DNA from 4 places in the Sphingomonas fucosidasi genome. Region 1 is predicted to be linked to each of the others. Evidence: riboswitches for the same ligand, from Rfam matches in the RefSeq annotation. Region 1 holds a riboswitch; each other region holds the start of a gene.
The links. Region 1 has a riboswitch for cobalamin ahead of cobW (cobalamin biosynthesis protein CobW). Riboswitches for the same ligand answer to the same signal wherever they lie in the genome.
Positions count from the first base shown of each region.

Region 1 (3,867 bases):
GTCGTCGCATGACCCGGCCGTTCGCGGCAGGCCCCCGTCCTCGTCGGACGCTGCGGGGCTATTGCATGACGACTTTGACGATTGAGCGACCGACGCGGGTTTCGACACGCAAGCGCATCGGCTGGATGTTCTTAGGCCTGATCGTGGCCAACATCGCGGCGTGGTGCTGGGCGTTCTCGCTGTTCCACGCGCAGCCGCTGATGCTCGGCACGGCCTTGCTGGCCTGGGGCCTCGGCCTGCGGCACGCAGTCGATGCGGACCACATCGCCGCGATCGACAACGTGACGCGCAAGCTCATGCAGGACGGCCATCGCCCGATCGCGGTCGGCTTCTGGTTCGCGATCGGCCATTCGGGGATCGTCCTGATCGCCGCCGTCGCGATCGCGCTCACCGCCAGCGCGCTGTCGCAGTTCGAGGCGTTCAAACAGGTCGGCGGCGTCGTCGCGACGACGATCTCCGCGCTGTTCCTTTTCACGATCGCCGCGATGAACCTCATCATCCTGCGCTCGGTCTGGCGCACCTTCGGCCATGTCCGCGGCGGCGGGACCTATGTCGAGGAGGATCTCGACCTCCTGCTCGGCAACCGCGGGCTGCTCGCGCGACTGTTCCGGCCGATGTTCCGGCTCGTCACGCGAAGCTGGCACATGGCCCCGCTCGGCTTCCTGTTCGGGCTCGGCTTCGACACCGCTACGGAAGTCGCGATCCTCGGCCTTTCCGCAAGCCAGGCCGCCGACGGTCTCTCGATCGGCATCGTGCTGGTGCTTCCCGTACTGTTCGCGACCGGCATGGCGCTGGTCGACACCGCGGACGGCGTCGTCATGCTCGGTGCTTACGAATGGGCGTTCGTGAAGCCGATCCGCAAACTCTACTACAACATCACCATCACGCTGATCTCCGCAATCGTCGCGATCGCAATCGGCGGGATCGAGACACTGGCGCTGCTTGGCGCAAAGCTGGGCTTGACCGGCGGCATCTGGGATCTGGCGGCCGCACTGGGCGAAAATTTCAACGGCCTCGGCTTCGCGATCATCGGCCTGTTCGTCCTCTGCTGGGTGCTGAGCTTCGCGATCTACCGCTGGAAACGCTTCGACGAGATCGAGGTGAGGCACGGGTAGCCGCCCCCCTCCGTCACCCCGGACTTGTTCCGGGGTCCACCGTCCCGCAAACTCACAACTATCGAGTATGCGGAACCGTGGATGCCGGAACGAGCCCGGCATGACGAACGCAAGGCGCATTGGCACACTCGCCAAATTCCTCTAACCCACCACTGAGGCTCGGTTTCACCGAACCTCACAGATCGCGCCGGTGCCCTTCGGGGCTTGAATGGGAATGCGGTGCGGGAGGGTGTCCTCCCAATGCCGCAGCTGTCCCTGCAACTGTAAGCGGTGAGCGAGACGCACACGCCCTTCGTTTCGGAGGGCAGCCACTGGGTGAAAACCTGGGAAGGCGTACGTCGAGCTTCGACCCGCGAGCCAGGAGACCTGCCAGCGCAATGGTCGCTCTTGCTACGATCCAGGGGATGGTCGCGGCACGGTACTCCGTCTGAGCGACGAACGCGTGCGGCCGAAAGGTCGTGCGTGCGTGCTTTTAGACGTCGAGGAAATAATCATGTCCGATCTTTCAAAGGTCCCCGTCACCATCGTCACCGGCTTCCTGGGCGCGGGCAAGACCACGCTCATCAGCCACCTGATCCGCAACGCGAACGGCCGCCGCCTTGCGGTCGTCGTCAACGAATTCGGCACGCTCGGCATCGACGGCGACATCCTCAAGGGCTGCGCGATCCCCGATTGCCCGGCCGAAAACGTCGTCGAGCTGGCCAATGGCTGCATCTGCTGCACCGTCGCCGACGACTTCATCCCGACCGTCGAGACCTTGCTCGCACTCGACCCGCGCCCCGATCACATCCTGATCGAGACCTCCGGCCTCGCATTGCCCAAGCCGCTGCTGAAGGCATTCGACTGGCCCGCGATCCGCTCGCGCATCACCGTCGACGGCGTCATCGCGCTCGCCGATGCCGAGGCGGTCGCCGCGGGTCGCTTCGCCCCAGACGTCGCCGCGCTCGACGCGCAGCGCGCCGCCGACCCCAGCGTCGATCACGAGACGCCGTTGTCGGAAGTGTTCGAGGACCAGCTCGCCTGCGCAGATCTCGTACTCCTGACCAAGGTCGACCTCGCCGGACCCGAAGGCGTCGCCAAGGCGCGCGCGGTGATCGCCGCAGAGTCCGCACGGCCGCTCCCGGTCATCGACCTCACCGACGGCATCATCGACCCGCGCGTGATCCTCGGTCTCAACGCCGCCGCCGAAGACGACATCGCCAGCCGCCCCTCGCATCACGACGGCGAGGACGATCACGAGCATGACGATTTCGACAGCGTCGTCGTCGAGCTGGGCGAGATCGCCGACCCCGCCGATCTGACCGCGAAGATCGAGGCGCTCGCCCGCAGCGCCGACATCCTCCGCGTGAAAGGGTACGCCGCCGTCACCGGCAAGCCGATGCGCCTCCTCGTCCAGGCCGTCGGCGCGCGCGTCCGGACGCAGTACGACCGCCCCTGGCGCGCGGGCGAACCGCGCCGCACGCAACTCGTGGTGATCGCCGAGCACGACCGGATCGACGAGGCCCGCATCAAGGCCGCGCTGGACGGCTGAGGCCCACGATGCACGTCGTCTTCCGCGAGACCCACGGGGTGGAGGAAAGCGCGGTCCCGCAGGACCTCGCCCAATCCCCTGCGGATCTCGTCGTCCTATCCTTCTCCGACGGTGACCTCGGCGCATTCGCGGCGGGTTGGAGACGTGCGGATGCTGCCGGAAGTCGGCTTCCGTCGCTACGCCTCGCGAACCTGACCGCGCTCCAGCACCCGCTCTCGGTCGACACCTATGTCGAGCAAACGTTGGCCGGCGCGAAGGGCATCCTGATCCGGCTGATCGGGGGCCGCTCCTATTGGAGCTACGGCCTGCAACAGGTCGAAAACCTCGCACGCAAGAAGGGCATCGCGCTCGCTGTTCTCGCCGCGGACGGTCGCATCGACACGCGCCTCGACGCCGCTTCGACGATCCCGCTCTCGACGCTGCGCCGCCTGGCTCACCTCTGCGACACCGGCGGCGCGGTCGCGGCGCAGGCGGCACTCGCGCAGTTCGCGCTGGCCGCCGGTTGCTATGCCGGCCCGGTCACCGGAGTCCGTGCGATCGCCGATGTAGGCGGCTGGCAACCGCACGACGGCGTGACGTGCCCGGCCGCGTTCGCGCTCAACGCGCACCGCCCCCGCGTGCTGGTCGTATTCTACCGCTCCTACCTGACCGCCGCCGACCTCCACCCGATCGAAGCCCTGCACGCCGAACTGACCGCGCGAGGCTTCGACGTCCTCGGCCTCTTCGCGCCCTCGCTCAAGGCACCGGATGCGGCCGGCTGGATGGGCCATTGGGTCCGAGCTTTGAAACCCGCCGCGATCGTCAACGCCACCGCCTTCTCCGCACGCGGCGCGAGCGACACGACCCCACTCGACGACGCCGACGTCCCCGTCTTCCAGATCGCGCTGGCCACCTCCGACCGCGCCGCCTGGGCCGGTGCCACACGTGGCCTGTCGCCCGCCGACCTCGCCATGCACGTGGTCCTTCCCGAAGTGGACGGCCGCCTCTTCGCCGGCGTCGCCAGCTTCAAGGAAGCCGCCGCGAGGGACGGCGACCTCGAATACACCCGCCGCGAACACCGCGCCGACCCCGCGCGCATCACCGCGATCGCTGCGCGGATCGAAGCCTGGACGAACCTCGCCAGCAAACCCATCGCCGACCACCGCATCGCGATCGTCCTCTCGACCTATCCCGGCAAGACGTACCAGATGGCACACGCCGTCGGTCTCGACGCGCTCGCCT
Region 1 is NZ_JAXOJR010000001.1:519,844-523,710, reverse strand. It holds gene U1737_RS02310 (HoxN/HupN/NixA family nickel/cobalt transporter) at 66-1,115, shown strand; cobalamin riboswitch at 1,287-1,503, shown strand; gene cobW (cobalamin biosynthesis protein CobW) at 1,609-2,646, shown strand; gene cobN (cobaltochelatase subunit CobN) at 2,655-3,867, shown strand, end outside.

Region 2 (3,867 bases), 210 kb from region 1:
CGAACGGCGTGGCCAGCGCGTCGCGGTGCAACGCGACCCCGGCTTCGACCACCGCGATCTTCCGCGCGATGCCCTCATCATCGACCCCCGTACCCGGCCCTACCCAGTCGCTCGCCGACCCGCCGAAGCTCGCCAGGCACAGCGCCGCGGCGGTCGTCGAATTGCCGATCCCCATCTCGCCGAGCACGACCAAGTCCGGCACATCCGCGACCGCCGCCGCGCCAGCGTTCAACGCGGCAAGGCACTCGTCCTCCGACATCGCCGGCGCTTGCGTGAAATCCGCGGTCGGGCGATCGAGGTCGAGCGACACGATCTTCAGCTTGAGGCCCGCCGCTCGCGACAGCGCGTTGATCGCCGCGCCGCCAGCCTCGAAATTGGAGACCATCTGCGCGGTGACCGAGGCCGGAAACGCGCTCACACCGCGCGCGACGATGCCGTGGTTGCCCGCGAACACGACCGCGCTACCGCGATCGAGCCGCGGCAGCGGGTTGCCCTGCCACCCGGCCATGAAGACCGCGATATCCTCCAGCCGCCCGAGCGACGCAGTTGGCTTGGTCAGTTGGCCTTGCCGGGCGACCGCAGCGGAGCGCGCCGTAGCATCCGCCTGCGGCAAGCCGTGCAACGCCGCGAGAAACGCGGCGGGCGTCGCGAACGCGGTCATTCGACGACGAAGCCCGCGGGCGGCGTGCGGGTGATGAAATGGCCTTTCACGCCCTGCGGCCATTGCTTGAACGGCACCTGCCCGAACGCGCTTTCGCCGTAGAGCTTCGCGTAATCGAGGATCGCGCGTGCGGAATCCTCGGTCGGTTCGAACCGGCCGAGCACATAACCGACCTTGGCGGGTGCGCGCAGGTGGATGGTGCAGAAATCCTGGCATGCGAACAGGCACGGCATCTCCTGCACCGCAACGTCGGCATAGGCGGGATCGCTTGCCTGCACCGCTTTCAGCGCGCTCACCAGCCTTGCGCCGCCGCGCTGGCCCTGCTCGTCGTCGCGCGCATCGGCGGAATGGCGGCACGTGTTGCACGCAACCACCGCGACGCCGTCTTCGACCGGCTTCAGCATGTCCGTTCCCGGACGATCTCAGAACGATTTATACTAGGCATAGGAACCCCTTCGGACAGTCGGACCCGCACCGCACGAAGGGCGAAAGGCGCACGCCTCCGGCCTCCGCGAAACGCGAAGCGATGTCGTCGCTCGGGGTGTTACCCGTTCGTTCGGCGCACCCTGGCCGGACGAAAGACGACCGCGACGGGCAGGTCTCCTGGCTCGCGGGTCAACGCCGTCCGCGCCGCCTTCTCGGGAGTATCCCAATGGCATGTGGCACGATGGCTCGCCGCGTACAGTTGCAGGGGCAGCCGGGTGTTTCCCGTTCCCATTTCATTTCCCTAAGCGTTGCCGCCTCGGGAAAACCTGTCGCGGGTCGAGCGATACGCGGGAGGCTTGGGGGACGCAAGATAGCGGCGCGCGTTAGGTGCTCTCGCCAGCAGTTCCACCAATCCGCTCGTCATCCTGACGAAAGTCAGGACCCAGGGTAACGGGCGGCGACCTTCGTGGCTCTGGGTCCTGACTTTCGTCAGGATGACGGAGCGTTTTTGGCTAGCGCCGTGACCTGCAGAACGTTCGCGTGAGATCGGCCTAAAACTCCACGCCAGCCTGGGCCTTCACCCCCGATCGGAACGGATGCTTCACCTGAGTCATCTCGGTGACCAGATCCGCCACCTCGATCAGCGCATCCGGCGCGTTCCGCCCGGTCACCACGACATGCGTCATCTCGGGCTTCGCCGCCAACACCGCCAGCACCTCGTCGACCGGCAGATACTCATACCGCAACACGATGTTCAGCTCGTCCGCCACTACCATCGCATAGGATGGGTCGGCGATCATCCGCTTCACCTCGTCCCAGGCCTCGCGCGCCACCGCGATGTCGCGCGCGCGGTCCTGCGTATCCCAGGTGAAGCCCTCCCCCATCGGCTTGAATTCGCACAGGTCCGGGAACGCATCGAAGATCGCCTTCTCGCCGGTCGCCATCGCGCCCTTGACGAACTGCACCACACCGACTTTCCGCCCATGCCCGATCATCCGCACCGCCATGCCGAACGCGGCGGTCGACTTGCCCTTGCCCTTGCCGGTGTGGACGATGATCAGGCCCTTCTCGATCGTCTTGCTCGCGACGATCCGGTCATGGACCTCCTTTCGCTTCGCACTCTTGGCATTCTGCTCGTCGTCGGTCCGCATGATCATATCCTCTCGTCCTCCCGATGGCGGATCGCGCCGCGCGGCGCTAGAGGACCGAGCATGCTCCGCATCACCGACCTCAAGCTCCCGCTCAACCACGCCGACGAAGCGCTCCCCGCCGCGATCCGCGACCGTCTGCGCGTCACCCCGCGCGACCTGATCCGCTACACCATCGCTCGCCGCGCACATGACGCACGCGACAAGATGGACATCCACCTGGTCTATTCGGTCGACGTCACGCTGAAGAACGAGGACACGGTCCTCACGCGGTTCCGCAAGGATCGCCACGTCCAGCGCACACCGGATACAGGGTACCGCTTCGTCACGAAAACCGGTCCGAGCTACAAGGGCCTGCGCCCGGTGGTCGTCGGCGCGGGACCTTGCGGATTGTTCGCCGGCCTGATCCTCGCGCAGATGGGGCTGCGGCCGATAATCCTCGATCGCGGCAAAGTCGTCCGCGAGCGCACCAAGGACACCTGGGGCCTCTGGCGGAAAAGCGTCCTCAACCCCGAATCCAACGTCCAGTTCGGCGAAGGCGGTGCCGGCACCTTCTCCGACGGCAAGCTCTGGAGCCAGATCAAGGACCCGCGCCATCTCGGCCGGAAAGTCCTGACCGAGTTCGTCAAAGCCGGCGCGCCGCCCGAAATCCTGACCGAAGCGCACCCGCATATCGGCACCTTCCGCCTCGTCACGATGGTCGAGAGCATGCGCGAGACGATCGAGGCGCTGGGCGGCGAATACCGCTTCTCCACCCGCGTCGACGGTCTCGACATCATCGAGCAGGCCGGTACGCGCCAACTTCGCGGCCTCCACCTTAGCACCGGCGACTATCTCGAAGCCAACCACGTCGTCTTCGCGGTCGGCCACAGCGCGCGCGACACGTTCGAGATGCTCCATGCCAAGGGCGTTTACGTCGAGGCGAAGCCGTTCTCGATCGGCGTCCGCATCGAGCATCCGCAGTCCTGGATCGACGAGGCCCGCTTCGGCCCCTGCGCGGGCCATCCCGTTCTCGGCGCGGCGGCGTACAGCCTGTCGCACCACTGCAAGAACGGGCGGACCGTCTACAGCTTCTGCATGTGCCCGGGTGGCACCGTCGTCGCCGCGACCTCGGAAGAAGGCCGCGTCGCGACCAACGGCATGAGCCAATATTCGCGCAACGAACGCAACGCGAACTCGGGGATCGTGATCGGCATCGATCCCGAGCGCGACTATCCCGGCCACCCGCTCGCCGGGATCGAGTTGCAACGCCATTGGGAATCGCGCGCCTATGTCGCCGGTGGCTCGAACTACAAGGCGCCCGCGCAACGCATCGGCGACTTGCTCGCTGGGCGACCCTCGACCGCGCTGGGCTCAGTGATCCCGTCGTACAAGCCCGGCGTGCACATGACCGACCTCTCCGAATGCCTGCCCGAGTTCGCGATCACCGCACTGCGCGAGGCGCTACCGGCGTTCGGCCGCGAGATTCCAGGTTACGATCATCCCGACGCCGTGCTGACCGGCGTAGAGACGCGCACCTCGTCTCCGGTGAGGATTACGCGCGGCGACGATTTCGTCAGCCTTAATACCGCCGGGCTGTTCCCGGCAGGCGAAGGCGCTGGCTATGCAGGCGGCATCCTCTCGGCAGCGGTC
Region 2 is NZ_JAXOJR010000001.1:728,973-732,839, forward strand. It holds gene cobT (nicotinate-nucleotide--dimethylbenzimidazole phosphoribosyltransferase) at 1-661, opposite strand, end outside; gene U1737_RS03185 (DUF1636 domain-containing protein) at 658-1,065, opposite strand; cobalamin riboswitch at 1,238-1,432, opposite strand; gene cobO (cob(I)yrinic acid a,c-diamide adenosyltransferase) at 1,639-2,244, opposite strand; gene U1737_RS03195 (NAD(P)/FAD-dependent oxidoreductase) at 2,299-3,867, shown strand, end outside.
Region 2: another riboswitch for cobalamin. It lies ahead of U1737_RS03185 (DUF1636 domain-containing protein); the one in region 1 lies ahead of cobW (cobalamin biosynthesis protein CobW).

Region 3 (3,867 bases), on a different contig from region 1:
TCGGCGTCGACGCTTGCGGTCTGCTTGGGACGGCGCGCGAGATCGTTGCCGAAATCGCTGCCGATCGTGCGGTTCTCGGTGTCGATATAGCTGTAGTTCGCCGTCAGCGTCAGCGCGTCGACCGGGCGCAGCGCCAAGGTGAACTCGACGCCGTCCGCCTCGGCGCGGGCAATGTTGTCGTAGACGCCGAACGGGCGGTCGACGCAGATCGAACCGGCGGTCGTCTGCTCCGCCGGGCTGCAATCGCGGAAGTCGATCTGGTTGCGCGTACGGCGGTTGAAATAGGTTACGCCTGCGCGGACTCGGTTGGCGAGGAACGCCTGCTCGACACCGACGTCGAAGTTGCGCGCGGTCTCCGGATCGAGGCCGCGGTTCCCGTAGTCGGAAAAGAGCTGGTACAAGGTGGGTGCCTTGAAGCCTTCGCCATAGCTTGCGCGGATCGTCGTGCCGGTGCGCAACGCCAGTGCCGCGTTGGCTCCGAACGTCGTGTGGCTGCCGAAATCGTCGTGATCGTCGTTGCGGATGCCGCCGGTGATCGTGAGGATGTCGAGCGGCTTGACGATCAGCTGGCCGTAGACGCTGGTGATGCCGGTATCCGCGAAGGTGAAGCCGTCGTTGAAGCGGCTGTTCTCGCGCTCGACTCCGGCGACCACGCGGACCTGGTCGAACGGGCGGAAGTCGCCTTGGTATTCGTAGCGTTCGCTGCGGCCGCGACCAATGAAGGTCGGATCGCTGCCGAAGCTCGGGTCGTAATTGTCGCGGTTGATGTCGGCGATCGTGAACGCGACGCGGTTGTTGAACCGGCCATCGGCGAAGTTCGCGTGCAGCCCGGCATAGCCGTAAGCCTCGCGCGTCTTCGAATATTCGGGCGTGTCGGCGAGCACGTAATCAGGTGCCGGGAAGCCGTCGATCGCGACGCGGCTGTCGGCGAAATAGCCGCGCAGGTCGAGACCGATGCCTGGCGCGAGCTCGACGCCCACGCGCCCGGTCGCGCCATATTGGCGATAGCCGTCGCGCTCGGTGCCGCTGGCCGCCGACGAGATGCCCTCGGTGCGGAGATAGCCGCCGGTCAGCGAGCCCGATACCGGCCCGGACTTGCCCGAGACGCCCGCGCTCGCGAACACGCTGTCGGCATAGCCATATTCGGCGTTGGCGCGCGCCTGGACGCCTCCGGTTGGCGCGGCGGTGATGATGTTGACGACGCCGCCGATCGCCTGGCTGCCCCATGGCACCGAGTTCGGGCCGCGGAGCACCTCGATCCGCTCGACCGAGCTCGACAGCAGATTGCCGAAGTTGAAGCCGCCGCCGGTCGACGACGGATCGTTGACGCGGACGCCGTCGATCACGACGAGCGTCTGGTCCGCCTCGGCACCGCGGATACGGACGCTGGTCAGCGCGCCGACCGTGCCGTTACGCGTGACGGTGACGCCCGGCGTGGTCGCGAGCAGGTCGGAGACGATAACGGTCTGGCGGCGCTCGATCTCGGCGCGGTCGATGACGGTGACGGCCTGGCCGATCTCGCTCAGCGGTTGCGCGGCACGGGTCGCGGTGACGACGACTTCGGAAGCGTCGGGATCGGGGATGGTCTGGGCAAAAGCGGGCGCTGCGATCGCCGCGGCGCCGAGCAGAAGGAAGAATTTCGTCATGGGCACGTCCTAACCAGAACCGCCAGCGACCATTCGCCGGGCGGCCAGACGTCTCTCGCTCGAGGAAACCCGGCTGGACCGGAGCACTCGTCCGCGCCGGACACCCGCCCGCGCAGTGGATCGACCGTGAGAGGCAGGTCTCCTGGCTTCCGGGTCGCCGCGCCCACCCCGCCTTCCCAGGTCGAAACCCAGTGGCATGTCGGGGTGGCCGCTATCCGGTCACAGTTGCGGGTACAGCGCCGGTCTTGCGGATTTGGATCTGACGACCCGGCCCACGCACCGACTTCCCTTTTGATCCCGTCGCCGGGAACCCTTCACGGGAGTGGCATTAGTCGCGCGACATGCACGGGTCAACGCGAGGTCTACTGGTCCTCCCCCGCCAGGGGGAGGTGGCTGGCGCTTGCCAGACGGAGGAGGAGGAATGCGATAACCGCTTTGGCGTAGTCCTCCCCCTCCGTCGCCTTCGGCGCCACCTCCCCCTGGCGGGGGAGGATCGTTCGGACTCACCGTCCTCCGTAGCGCAGCCCGATCCAGATCGTCCGCGGCGTCGCGCGCTCGACGATGTTGGCGCCGCTGATCCCCGCCTCGACCCGCTCGTCGAACAGGTTCTCGCCGCGCACCTCGGCCACCAGCGCGCGCAGGATCGGCAGCGCGGCATAGGCATCGAGAGTCGTCGCGGCCCCAAGCACCCGCGAATTCTGGTCGTCGTCGAATTGCCGGCCGATATGCCGCACGGTCAACGACAGAGCCGCCGCGTCGTGCCGCCAGTCGACCGTCCCCGACACCTGGTCGCGCGGGGTTTGCGCCGGCCGCAAGCCGTCCAGAGCGGCGGTGATCCCAGACCCTTCGACCTTCGAGTTCGTGTGCGACCAAGATGCCTGCACGCCAAATCGACCAGGTCGATACGATGCATCCAGTTCGAAGCCATGCGCGCGGATCGCATCGAGATTCTGGCGGACGCGGTAGGTCGCCACCCCCGGCAGCACCTGCGGCGGGTTGGTCGTCGTGACGTTGGCAATCGCGTTCTTCAGCCGGTTGTAGAAATAGGTCGCGGCGATGCTCACGCCCGGCGTCGGCGTCAGCGTGACGCCACCCTCGACCCCGGTCAGCCGCTCCGGCGACAGCAATGCATTCGCCGCGGTCGCGTCGTTGCCGACCCGGAACGGGCGGTACAGTTCGTTGAGCGTCGGCAGTCGCCATCCGCGATAGCCGGCGACTCGCAGCGTGATCGCCTCGATCGGCTGGTACGCGATGCCAGCCCGCCCGGTCGTCTCGCTGCCGTCGCGGTCTGCATAGCGCAGGTCGGTCAGCGCCGCGCCGGTCGCCAACGGGCGCTCGGACAGATAGCCGCCGTCGATCGACCACCAGTCGACCCGTCCTCCAAGACTGAACGTGAAGTCGCCCGCGACCAGGCTCCCATCGGCGAACACGCCGGTCGTCGTCGTGCTCCCGCCAGCCTCGCGCCGTCGCGTGGGCGCTGCGTTGACGAACGTATAGAGTTCCTGCGTCTTGCCGCTCACGTCGCGAATATCGGCACCCAGCCTGAGCGTGATGGTCTCGCCCAGCGGCGGCGCGACCTCGATCCGTCCGCCCAGCCCGGTGGCCGGCGTATTATACTGATTCAGCGACTGGATCGCGGTCGTGCGCGCGGCATTGATGCTGTTGAAGCTGCTCGCGAACGCCCGCGTCTGCAGATACGCCAGCGCCGAATAGCCCCACGCGCCCCGCCCGATCAGCCGGATGCTCGCATCAGCCCCCTCGCTCGTGTTGGTGGTGAAGTCGCTGCCGCGGTCGCGCGTGTCGGTAAACGCGCTGGCATTCATCTGCAATTCGGTCTTCGCGCCGATCCCGACGACGGTTCGCAGCGCCCCCGACGCCTGCTCGTACGGTGCTGCCCGATCCACGATCCCGCGGCTTTCCTCGACGGTCGGCGTAAAGCCATCGCCGCGCGCATACGCGCCCGACAGGGTCGCGAACCCCGCCCCGCGCACCAGCGCCGCAGAGCCCTGCGCATCGACCGAATCGCGGCTGCCATAGGCGACGCTGCCCTGGAACGGCGTCAGTTGATCGGGCGTCGCGCTCTCCATCTCGACCGTCCCGGCCAGAGCGCCCGGCCCCTGATATCCGCTGCCACCACCGCGCGTCACGCGGATGCGGCCGAGCCGCCCCGTCGCATAGGCCGGAAACGCGACCCAGCCGCCGAACGGATCCGCCTGCGGCA
Region 3 is NZ_JAXOJR010000008.1:180,466-184,332, reverse strand. It holds gene U1737_RS15670 (TonB-dependent receptor plug domain-containing protein) at 1-1,646, opposite strand, end outside; cobalamin riboswitch at 1,762-1,976, opposite strand; gene U1737_RS15665 (TonB-dependent receptor) at 2,150-3,867, opposite strand, start outside.
Region 3: another riboswitch for cobalamin. It lies ahead of U1737_RS15670 (TonB-dependent receptor plug domain-containing protein); the one in region 1 lies ahead of cobW (cobalamin biosynthesis protein CobW).

Region 4 (3,867 bases), on a different contig from region 1:
ACGTAGCGCAGCCCGGCGTGCGCCTGAAGCGCGCGCGTCGCGTTCCAGCGCAGCCAGAGATTGGCGAGCGTCTCGGGCACGTCCGGCGGGGTATTGCCGTTGAAGCTCGTGCCGCCTGAGACGAAGTCGTCGAAGGTCGCGTCGAGGATGCTGCCGTTCGCATCGATCCCAACGCCGTAAGGCAGATCGAGCGACACCGCGGCCTCGACACCCTTGGCCGATCGCTGTCCCACCTGCTCGACCGGGCTCGTCGGGGTCAGCTGCGCCAGCAGGCGCTTCTTGACGATGCGGTAGGCGGCCAGCGTCGCGGTACCGTGCCCGTCGAGGAACACCGCCTTGGCACCGACTTCGACCTGGTCGCCCACCGCGTTGCTGAACTGCACCTGCCCCGTCGAATAGGTGGTCAGCGTCCCGAGCGGGTCCACGCCGGTGGCATATTGCGCATAGAGCGAAACCGTCGGAACCGGCTGATAGACGCTCCCGATCCGCCAGGTCATATTGTGCAGCCGCTTGTCGAGCGCTAAGGTTTCCGTGCTGGCGCCGCCCGGATAGTCGATCGACCAACGGCGTATCCTGTCGCGTTCGTAGCGCACGCCGCCGACGATCGAGACGTGCGTGCCGAGCTTCAGCCGGTCCTCGGCAAAGACCGCATATTCGTCGATGCGCGTGCGATAGCGCGGTGCGATCCCCTGCGTGTCGACGATCAGACCGGGATCGAACGCGAAAGGATCGACCTCCGAAACCTGCGGGTCCGAACCGAAGTTGTGGGAGTAGGTGAGTTTGATGAGGTTGACGTCGAAGCCCATAACAAGGTCGTTGCTGACGCCATCGGCGATGCCTGTCCAGAGCGTCACGCTGCCCTGATCGCCCCATTGCGTCTGGTCGTGGACGATCCCGGTCATGTCGGTGCGCAGGACGCGGCCGGGCGTCCCGGCGTTGGTGCTGCCGTTGGGGCAGACCCCGCCCGCGGCGATCCAGCAATAGCTTTCGAGATTGAGCCAGTAGCGTTTGGACGTGAGGCGATAGGCCTGGTTGCTGACGGTCAGTGCATCGCTCGGCGTCCAGTCGACCTGCAGGCTGGTGCGGTTGTCGCGGTAGCGGATAAAGCCGTCGCGCGTGTTGTAGTTGCGTTCCCGGATGCGGTCGTCGAGCCGAGCGTCGATCAGCGGCGTGCCGAAATAGCGCATCGGCTTCTGGTCGCCATAATCGTCCCGCGCGGTGACGACGAGCGTGTCGGTCGGTGCCCAGCGAAGCGTGCCCGACACCGCATGGCTGCGCGACTGGCCACGATCGACATAGCCGTCCGATCGGCGATAGCTGCCATCGATGCGGTACGAGAGGCGCTCGGTGATCGCCCCCCCTGCGCCGGCTGCCACATGGAAGCTGTCCTGCGAGCCATAGCCGATCTCGCCTTCAATCTGGGTCCGCTGCGTATCGGGTTTGCGCATCAGGACATTCACCGCGCCGCCCAGCGCGCCCTGGCCGTAGAGCACGGAGGCCGGGCCGCTCAGGATGTCGATACGCTCGACCATCCACGGATCGGTGGGAAAGGTGATCGTGCCGGCAGCCGGGAACAGCCTTATGCCGTCGATGAGCTGGAGCACGGATCCCTGACCGCTGAAGCCCCGCGCGGCGAGCGCGGTGCCGCCGTTGCCGGGGTTGCCGGCGTTGCTGATGCCCGGTGCGCGGCTCGTCGCGTCGATCACCGACAGGTCGCCGCGCGCGCGGATCGTGGCGCCGTCGATGACCGAGATCGTCGCGGGAGTCTCGAGCGGCGTGAGACCCAGGCGGCTGCCGGTCGCGTTCGGCGTGGTGAGCGTGTCCTGTGCATGCTGGCCGACAACCAGAATGTCCTCGTTGTCGGAAGTAGGCGCGGACTGAGCGTTGAGCGGTGCTGCGAACACAGGCGACAACAAAGCCCCTGCAAACGCGAAGCGAGACGATAGGAACGGCATTACGGTAATCCCCGGGGCGTCGAGCGAACCCGGCAGGGACCTTCCGCGAACGGCCGACATCCGCGCCAGCCGGACGCCATCGCGACCGGCACGCATGCCCGTGCGGCCCCCACCGCACACGTCGTCGCTCGACGGAGTACCGTGCCTCGGCCACCCCCTGGGCCAGGCAAGAGCGACCAGACGCCGGCAGGTCTCCTGGCTCACGGGTCATCACACGATGCACGGCCTTCCCAGGCCCTCGTGACGTAACGTCTGGCCCAGTGGCTGCCCCTTCTATGAAGGAAGAAGCGATATGCATCGCGCTCGCCGCTTACAGTTGCAGGGACAGCCTCGGATTCAGGCGGCGAACCACCCTCACCGCGTTCCCTATTAAGCCCCTCTCGGGACACCGACGCGATCATGCCGGCCTGCTTCAAAAGCAGATCAGCGGCGCCGATGTATCCCGATCAATGCCTCTGGGCAATCGCCATGCCCCAAAGCCACGACCTGACAATTTCGCCGCGGCTTTAAGAGACGGCGAGATTGTAGCCACCAGACAAGCTCGTCGAACCAATGCTCGCTCGTCGTACCTTTCGCATGCAGGCAGAACCCGTGGCCACCGCGCTCGTACCGGTGCAGTTCGGCCGCAGCTCCTGCCTGTCGCCGTGCAGTGCAGATCAGCACGGCCAGATGGCGTTTCGTCAGACGATGCCGGCCGGCGTGCACACGGAGCGGCTATCGCTGGCGGCGCGGCGTGTCGCTTGGACATTCCGCCTTGGTATCTGGCCGGTATTTGCCGGCAGAGCGAACAGCCCTGCCGCGGCGCAACCAGTGAAGAAGGCCGGTCGCGAATAGCAGCGTCGGCACGAAGCCCAACAGGACCGCGAGGATCCGCGTCGCCATTCCGCCGACTGTCCCGTCGTGCAGCGTGCGTATCCAGCTCACCAGGAAGGTCCCGGTGCCGGCGCGCCGAACATCGTGCACCGCCAGCACCCGGCCCGAAGGCTGATCGACGAAGACGTAACTGCCGGGGAAGCGTGGGTGAGGATCGCCGTCCACCTGAAGTCGCACCCTGATCGGCGCATCCCGCGCGCTGGGCACATCCACGAAGACGATCCGGCCGTCAGGCAATGCCCGGTGCGCTATCCCGAACGCGCGAACGATCGTGATCCGGCCCGCTCCATCATCGACCGACTTCGGCGCGGGTATCGCCGCAGGTCGGAACAGGGCTTGCGTAACGGCAGGCAGAGCCAGCAACACGCCGGTCGCGACGAGCACGAACAGCAGCACCATGTTCCACAGGCCGGACAGCTTGTGGAGGTCCCGCAGGCGACGGATCGGTGCGGCGTCGCGCTTGAAGGCGAGCGCCTTGCGCCAGCGTCCGCGCGGCCACCAGGCCACCACGCCACTGATCAACAGCAGCAGCATCGGCACCCCGGACCAGCCCACCACCTGACCGCCGATATCCCCGGCAAGAAGGGCCATATGAAGTTGGTAGAGCCAGCTCATGAGATAGCCGCCCCACGGTTCGGCACGAACGATGCGCGTGCCATCGGCCGAGAACCATACCATCATCCGGTCGCCGTGGTGGCCGGGCGCCGGATAATAGCGCGCCGGGATCGCACCGCCTTCGCCCGTTGCTTCAAGCGTCCACTTGCCGCCTGTGTCGTGCCAGCGTGCCCGCCCGGTCGCCAGCGCGCGATCCCAGACGCGTGCGTTCAAATCGGGCGCAGGATCGTCGCGACCGGCCTGGATCGCAGGATGAAGCGCCGTGTCGATGCCGGTGTAGAAGACGAGTGCCGAGCCTGTGAGGCCCAGCACCACGAACAACAGCCCGACACTCAACCCCAGCCAGAGATGGACGCGCCGCACGAGAATGCGCGCGCGCGATGCCGCTGATCGCCGATGCCCGGTCATCGTCAGAACCGCGTCG
Region 4 is NZ_JAXOJR010000002.1:355,698-359,564, forward strand. It holds gene U1737_RS05165 (TonB-dependent receptor) at 1-1,955, opposite strand, end outside; cobalamin riboswitch at 2,124-2,363, opposite strand; gene U1737_RS05170 (PepSY-associated TM helix domain-containing protein) at 2,670-3,851, opposite strand; gene U1737_RS05175 (TonB-dependent receptor) at 3,854-3,867, opposite strand, start outside.
Region 4: another riboswitch for cobalamin. It lies ahead of U1737_RS05165 (TonB-dependent receptor); the one in region 1 lies ahead of cobW (cobalamin biosynthesis protein CobW).